DNA from 3 places in the Streptomyces sp. NPDC058674 genome. Region 2 is predicted to be linked to each of the others. Evidence: riboswitches for the same ligand, from Rfam matches in the RefSeq annotation. Region 2 holds a riboswitch; each other region holds the start of a gene.

Region 1 (2,255 bases), on a different contig from region 2:
CGTCGGCCCGCTCCGGACGGGTCACTCCAGCAGCGTCGCGCGCAGCCGGTCGAGGGTCTCGGGCGACAGCCCGAGGCCCTCCGCCAGGTACGGCTCCACGCCGCCCCACCGCTGGTCGATGGTGTCGAAGGCCGCGGTCAGGTAGTCGGCGCGGGCGTCGAACAGCGGGGCGAGGAGCTCCGTGACCTCGGGGGCGCGGGTCTCCTCCGTGTCGCCGCTCCGGCGCACGCGGTAGCGGCGGTGCGGGGCGTTGGACTCCAGGTAGTCGGCCACGATCGCCTCGCGCTCCACGCCCAGGGCGAGGAGGGTGACGGCGACCGACAGCCCCGCCCGGTCCTTGCCGGCCGCGCAGTGCATGAGGGCAGGGACGCTGTCCTCGGCGAGCGCGTGCAGGACCCGGCTGTGCTCGGCGGTGCGCTCCGCGATGATCGTGCGGTAGGAGTTAGCCATCCGGGCGGCGCCCTTCCCGTCGCCCAGGACCGCGCGGAGCTGGTCGAGGTCGCCGTCGCGGACCATCTTCCAGAACTCCCGCCCGTCGGCCGGATCCGAGAGCGGGATGTTCACGTTCCGCACGCCGGGGAGGTCCACGTCCGGGCCTTCCAGCGCGTGGTCGGCGCCGTTGCGGAAGTCGAAGACGGTGTGCAGTCCGAGCGAGGCGAGGAACTCTGCGTCGTTTTCAGTGGCATGTGCCAGATGTCCGCTTCGGAAGAGTCGCCCCGACCTGACCCTCCGTCCATTCGAAGCGGGCAAACCGCCCAGATCGCGGAAGTTGCGCACTCCGACCAGCTGCGGCTCGGGCTGCGGCCGTCCGGTCGGGGCCGGGGGTATCTGCTGGGTCACGTGAGCTCCTCCGCATCGTCGTGGTGTGTCCGAATTACACTACTTGGCGCCAACTTGCCATATCCGGAACCGAGATCGGACGCGTCCCGTGAGCCAGATCATACGGTGACCCTGAGTGCCTGATCGCGAAGGCCCAACGGCCCGGCCCGGGCGGGTGCCGGCTGTACGGAATGGACAGAGGGTGACGGGAATTCCGGCAGTCCCTCATGTCTGTGAATGCGTCAGGGAATTCGTGGCTTGTTCCCTGCGCCCCCACTCGATTACCTTCGCGACCGACCCGGGTGGAACGCCGAATCCTGCCGCCTCCCGGAAACCGCACCCGACTATTCACGCGCGGCAGGAGCGGGGGAACCAGGTAAGCCGCCGTACCGGATCTTTATACCGGGACGGCTCGGGGTGAAGCAGTACATGTCCCTTTACGTGTACCGCCGGACATCTCCAGTCCGAACCCGACAGCTCACCTCGCAGGCGACGGAGAGGAACCGTCCATGCCCGCAACGGGTAAGCACCGCCGTCCCAAGTCCCGTTCCCTTTCCCGCGGCTTCGCCGTCGCGGGCACCGGTGGGGCCGCCCTCGCGCTGCCGCTGATGGGCGCCGCGGGCGCCCAGGCGGCCGGCGCTCCGGCCGCCGCCCCGGCCACCTCTCCCGCGGTGGCCGCCCAGACCCCGGTCGCGCTCCAGGCCGCGCCCGTCGCCGCCCCGGCCGCCGTCCCGACGGCCGTGCCGAACGCGGCGCCGAAGGTGTACACGGTCGTGCCCGGGGACTACCTCTCCAAGATCGCCGCGGAGCGGGACGTGTCCGGAGGCTGGGAGCAGCTGTACGCGGACAACCGCGAGGCCGTCGGCACCGACCCCTCGCTGATCCACCCGGGTCTGAAGCTGACGCTCGGCGCGAACGGCGAGGCGGCTCCGCAGGCAGCCGCCCCGGCCCCCGCCCCGACCGCGAAGCCGGCGCCGAAGAAGCAGAAGCCGGCCGAGGCCCCGGTCTCCGGCAAGGCGGCCTCCGGCGACCAGGCGGCGCCCGCGCCCGCCGCGAAGCCGAAGGCGAAGCAGCAGAGCCCGCAGGGCGGCAACACCTCCGCCGGCGCGAAGGCCCCCGCCGGCGCCGGCTTCGTGGCCCCCGTCGGCGGCGGGGTCTCCACCCAGTACAGGGCGAGCGGTGCCATGTGGTCCTCCGGCTACCACACCGGTGTCGACTTCATCGCGAGCTCGGGCACCACCGTCAAGGCCGTCGGCGCGGGCACCGTGGTCTCCGCCGGCTGGGGCGGCTCGTACGGCAACGAGGTCGTCATCCGGCACGCGGACGGCAAGTACTCCCAGTACGCCCACCTCTCCTCGCTGTCCGTCTCGGTCGGCCAGAGCGTGACCGCCGGCCAGCGCGTCGGCCTCTCCGGTTCCACCGGCAACTCCTCCGGT
Region 2 (2,255 bases):
GTCTCCCTGGAGGTCCCGGCCTCCCGGCTGCACAAGGCGCTCGGGCTGCTGGCCGAGGCACTGCGCGCGCCCGCCTTCGCGGACGCCGAGGTCGACCGCCTGGTGCGCAACCGGCTCGACGAGATCCCGCACGAGCTGGCCAACCCGCAACGCCGCGCCGCCCAGCAGCTCTCCAAGGAGCTGTTCCCGGCCGCCCTGCGGATGTCCCGCCCCCGGCAGGGCACCGAGGAGACCGTCGCCCGCATCGACTCCGCGGCCGTACGCGCCTTCTACGAGGCCCACGTGCGCCCCGCCACCGCCACCGCGGTGGTCGTCGGCGACCTGACCGGGATCGACCTGGACGCCGTCCTGGCCGACACCCTGGGCGCCTGGACGGGCAACTCCGCCGCGCCCCGGCCCGTGCCGCCGGTGACCGCCGACGACACCGGCCGCGTGGTGATCGTGGACCGGCCCGGCGCGGTCCAGACGCAGCTGCTGATCGGCCGCATCGGGGCGGACCGCCACGACCGCGTCTGGGCGGCCCAGGTGCTCGGCACGTACTGCCTCGGCGGCACCCTCACCTCGCGCCTGGACAAGGTGCTGCGCGAGGAGAAGGGGTACACGTACGGAGTGCGGGCCTTCGGCCAGGTGCTGCGGTCGACCGCCGACGGCAAGGGCGCCTCGATGCTGGCCATCAGCGGCTCGGTGGACACGCCGAACACCGGCCCGGCGCTGGACGACCTCTGGAAGGTGCTGCGCACCCTCGCGGAGGGGGGCCTCACCGACGCCGAACGCGACGTGGCGGTGCAGAACTTGGTGGGCGTGGCCCCGCTGAAGTTCGAGACGGCCGCCTCGGTCGCCGGCACCCTGGCCGACCAGGTCGAGCAGGAGCTGCCGGACGACTACCAGGCGCGGTTGTACGCGCAGCTCGCCGAGACCGGCACGGTGGAGGCGACTTCGGCGGTCGTGAACGCCTTCCCGGCGGACCGGCTGGTCACGATCCTGGTGGGCGACGCCTCGCAGATCGAGGCGCCGGTGCGGGCCCTGGGCATCGGTGACGTGAGCGTCGTCGGCAACTGACGGGCAACCAAAGGGGCTTTGGCGGACTTGTCCGCCGGGGCCCCTTTTGTCTGTTTAGTGGTGAGGTTGCGTGTATGCGGTGTGGCGTACGCAACAAAACGGCTCGTCTGTTTGGCGATTGACTGATGATCCGCCTAGCGTCGGCCGTGCTGTTCGTCAGTTGTGCCCGCCGCACCCGCGGCACCGGACAGCGATCGCCGAGTCCCCGTCAGGCGTGAGCCTGGGGAGCCGGGGACCCACATGAGTCCCTGGGGTGAATCGGGCCGCCTCGCAAGAGGAAGCCCGTAGGAGACCTTCCTGCTCCGAACCCGTCAGCTAACCCGGTAGGCGAGAGGGAAGGAAAGGATCAACCCCTTCATGGCGTTTGGCAGTCGTTCCGCCGCCCCCGGCAAGCACCGCGGTTCCAGCCGCCTCAGCCGGAAGACCGCCGGCTACGCCGGTATAGCCGCTCTCGCCACCACGGGTGTCGTCGGCTCCCTCGCAGCCCCGGCCTTCGCCGCGGACAACAGCACCGAGCACTCCGTCCCGGACGCCGGCTACAACGCCGTCGTCGTCGGCGACGAGCTCGCGGGCGACATCCAGGACCAGGCCGACTCCCAGCAGCGCGCCGCCGACCAGGCCGCCGCGCAGGCGCAGGCCGCGGCCGCCAAGGCGCAGGCCGAGGCGGACGCCAAGCAGCGCGCCGCCGAGGCCAAGCGCCTCGCCGAGGCCAAGGTCAAGGCCGAGCGCGAGGCCGCCGAACGCGCGGCCCGCGACGAGGAGCGCAAGCGCCTCAACACCTTCGTCGCCCCGGTCGACAGCAGCATCAGCACCCAGTACCACGCGGGTGGCGGCATGTGGTCCTCCGGCAGCCACACCGGCATCGACTTCCGCGCCGCCACGGGCACCTCGGTCCACGCGGTGGGCGCGGGCGTCATCGTCGAGGCCGGCTGGGGCGGTGCCTACGGCAACAACGTCGTGATCAAGCACAACGACGGCACCTACACCCAGTACGGGCACCTCGACTCGCTGAGCGTCTCCGCCGGCCAGCAGGTCACCGCGGGCCAGCAGATCGGCCTGTCGGGCTCCACGGGCAACTCCAGCGGCCCGCACCTGCACTTCGAGGCCCGCACCGGCGCCGCGTACGGCTCGGACATCAACCCGGTCGCGTACCTGCGCTCGCACGGCGTCAACCTCTGACCCGTACGCCCCTCCCG
Region 3 (2,255 bases), on a different contig from region 2:
GGCGTGCGACCCGCCGTTGAGGATGTTCATCATCGGGACGGGCAGCAGGTGCGCGTTCGGACCGCCGAGGTAGCGGAAGAGCGGCAGGTCCGAGGCCTCGGACGCGGCGTGCGCGACGGCGAGGGACACGCCGAGGATGGCGTTGGCGCCGAGCGAGCCCTTGTTGTCGGTGGCGTCCAGGTCGAACATGGCCTGGTCGATCAGCCGCTGCTCGGTGGCGTCGTAGCCGACGAGCTCCGGCCCGATCTGCTCGATGACGGCGAGGACGGCCTTCTCGACACCCTTGCCGAAGTAACGGTTGGGGTCGCCGTCACGGAGCTCGATGGCCTCGAATGCACCGGTGGAGGCGCCGGACGGAACAGCAGCACGGCCGGTGCTGCCATCGTCGAGGCCCACCTCGACCTCGACCGTGGGGTTGCCTCGGGAGTCCAGGATTTCCCGGGCTACGACGACGTCGATGGACGGCACGAGCATCTCCTTCTGGGATGTGACGCTGGATGTGCGGTGGCGTCAGGCCGTGGGATGGCCTTGCCGCCTAGAGCCTAACCGGCTCCGGGCACTCGGTCGGCCGACCGCCCGGGTGCTGGGACGAAAAAGGGTCCGAATACCCCGGATTCAGGACATAGAGCTCTCGGTCGACCGGGTCCTGCCAGCACAAACGCCACCGCCCGGCGCGTGGAGGGACGCGCCGGGCGGTGGACATCGTGCGTGTTGCGCCTGCTCCTACGGCCGTGGCCGCAGGGGTCAGGCCAGGTTCAGCTTCTGACCCGGGAAGATCAGGTCGGCGTCCGGGACGATCTCCTTGTTCAGCTGGAACAGCTTCTCCCAGCCGCCCTGGACGTTGTTGGCCTCGGCGATGGTGCCCAGCGTGTCGCCGGACTTGACCTCGTACGAGCCGTTGCCGGTCTTCGGGGCCTGGGCCTTCGGCTTGGCGACCGGGGCCTCGGCGCGCTCGGAGCGCGTGGTCGGAGCCTCGGCGCGCTTGGCCTCCGCCTTCGGAGCGACCTTCGGGGCCGCCTTCTGCGCGGCCTTCGGGGCTGCCTTGGGGGCTGCCTTCTGCTCGGTCTTCGGCTTGGCGGCCGGAGCCGGGGCGGCGGCGCCGGAGGCGTTGGACAGGCCCTTGCCGCAGTGCGGCCAGGCGCCCTTGCCCTGGCCCTTGAGGACCTTCTCGGCGATGGCTATCTGCTGCGCCTTGGTGGCCTGGTTGGCCTGGGCGGCGTAGGCCTTGCCGCCGAAGGCCGCCCACGTGGAGGACGTGAACTGCAGTCCGCCGTAGAAGCCGTTGCCCGTGTTGATGGACCAGTTGCCGCCGGCCTCGCACTGCGCGACCTTGTCCCACTCGGAGGCGGTGGCGGCGCTGGCGGAGCCGGCGGCCATCAGGGGGGCGGCGACGGCCACGCCGGCGACACCGGCGAGCGTGACGATGCGAACGGCCTTGGAACCGCGGCGGTGCTTGCCCTTGCCGGAAAGCAGCATGGAGTTTCTCCTCACCGACGCCTACGAGGTGAGCTGTCGGGTTCGGGCGAGTGAGTTGCCCGGCCGTGCGACCTAGCGCACGTCTTAACCCCTAGCCGGTGGCGTGACCGTCTCTCAACGGCCGCTCCCGGCGCCTACCTTGGTTCCCCCGCTCCTGCCTTCGGCGCTTGACGCGACGACTGTTCCCCCCGTCCGCCGGCAGGATTCGGCGATGCGGTCGAAGGAGCCCGCGGTGGCGGGCGATTCAGAAGGTAGACAGGTCCCTCCCCGATGTTCAACGAGCAACATCGGGGAGAAACGGCCCCTACTTGCGCCCCTCGCAGGGGTGTTTGCGCAGGTGAGGACGGGGTTTGCGGAAGCCCCTGGGCGGGACACGCCAGTTGACCGGAAGAGACACATGTCTCACTTGCGGAAAACGGACAATCAACGCCTTCTGGGTGCCCGAAGTGCCCCTATTCTGCGCTTAGATCCAGATTCTGGCCAGGCTTGATCAGATCCGCGTCCTTGCCGATGACCTGCTCGTTGGCCTCGTAGAGCGCGTTCCAGCCGCCCTTGAGTCCCTTGGCGTCCGCGATGGCGGTCAGGCTGTCGCCCGTTTTGACGGTGTACGTGGGGTCCGACGCGGCACCGGACGCGCCGGACGCCTCGGGGGCGGCCGGACCGCGGTGCTTGCCGCTGCCCTCGGGGACGGCGGGCACGGCCGCGGGGTTCACGGAGGCCCCCGGAGTGGTCTGGGCCGTGGGCCCGTTGGAGGGGCTCTGCGCGGACCCGCCCGAGGA

The links. Region 2 has a riboswitch for cyclic di-AMP ahead of ACFWU6_RS08680 (M23 family metallopeptidase). Riboswitches for the same ligand answer to the same signal wherever they lie in the genome.
Region 1: another riboswitch for cyclic di-AMP. It lies ahead of ACFWU6_RS04890 (peptidoglycan DD-metalloendopeptidase family protein); the one in region 2 lies ahead of ACFWU6_RS08680 (M23 family metallopeptidase).
Region 3: another riboswitch for cyclic di-AMP. It lies ahead of ACFWU6_RS22925 (transglycosylase family protein); the one in region 2 lies ahead of ACFWU6_RS08680 (M23 family metallopeptidase).

Annotation. Positions count from the first base shown of each region.
Region 1 is NZ_JBHXSC010000006.1:150-2,404, reverse strand. It holds gene ACFWU6_RS04895 (tyrosine-protein phosphatase) at 22-840, opposite strand; cyclic di-AMP (ydaO/yuaA leader) riboswitch at 1,118-1,326, shown strand; gene ACFWU6_RS04890 (peptidoglycan DD-metalloendopeptidase family protein) at 1,329-2,255, shown strand, end outside.
Region 2 is NZ_JBHXSC010000011.1:34,856-37,110, reverse strand. It holds gene ACFWU6_RS08685 (M16 family metallopeptidase) at 1-1,059, shown strand, start outside; cyclic di-AMP (ydaO/yuaA leader) riboswitch at 1,245-1,404, shown strand; gene ACFWU6_RS08680 (M23 family metallopeptidase) at 1,417-2,238, shown strand.
Region 3 is NZ_JBHXSC010000047.1:40,855-43,109, reverse strand. It holds gene eno (phosphopyruvate hydratase) at 1-474, opposite strand, end outside; gene ACFWU6_RS22925 (transglycosylase family protein) at 745-1,476, opposite strand; cyclic di-AMP (ydaO/yuaA leader) riboswitch at 1,480-1,652, opposite strand; gene ACFWU6_RS22920 (transglycosylase family protein) at 1,929-2,255, opposite strand, start outside.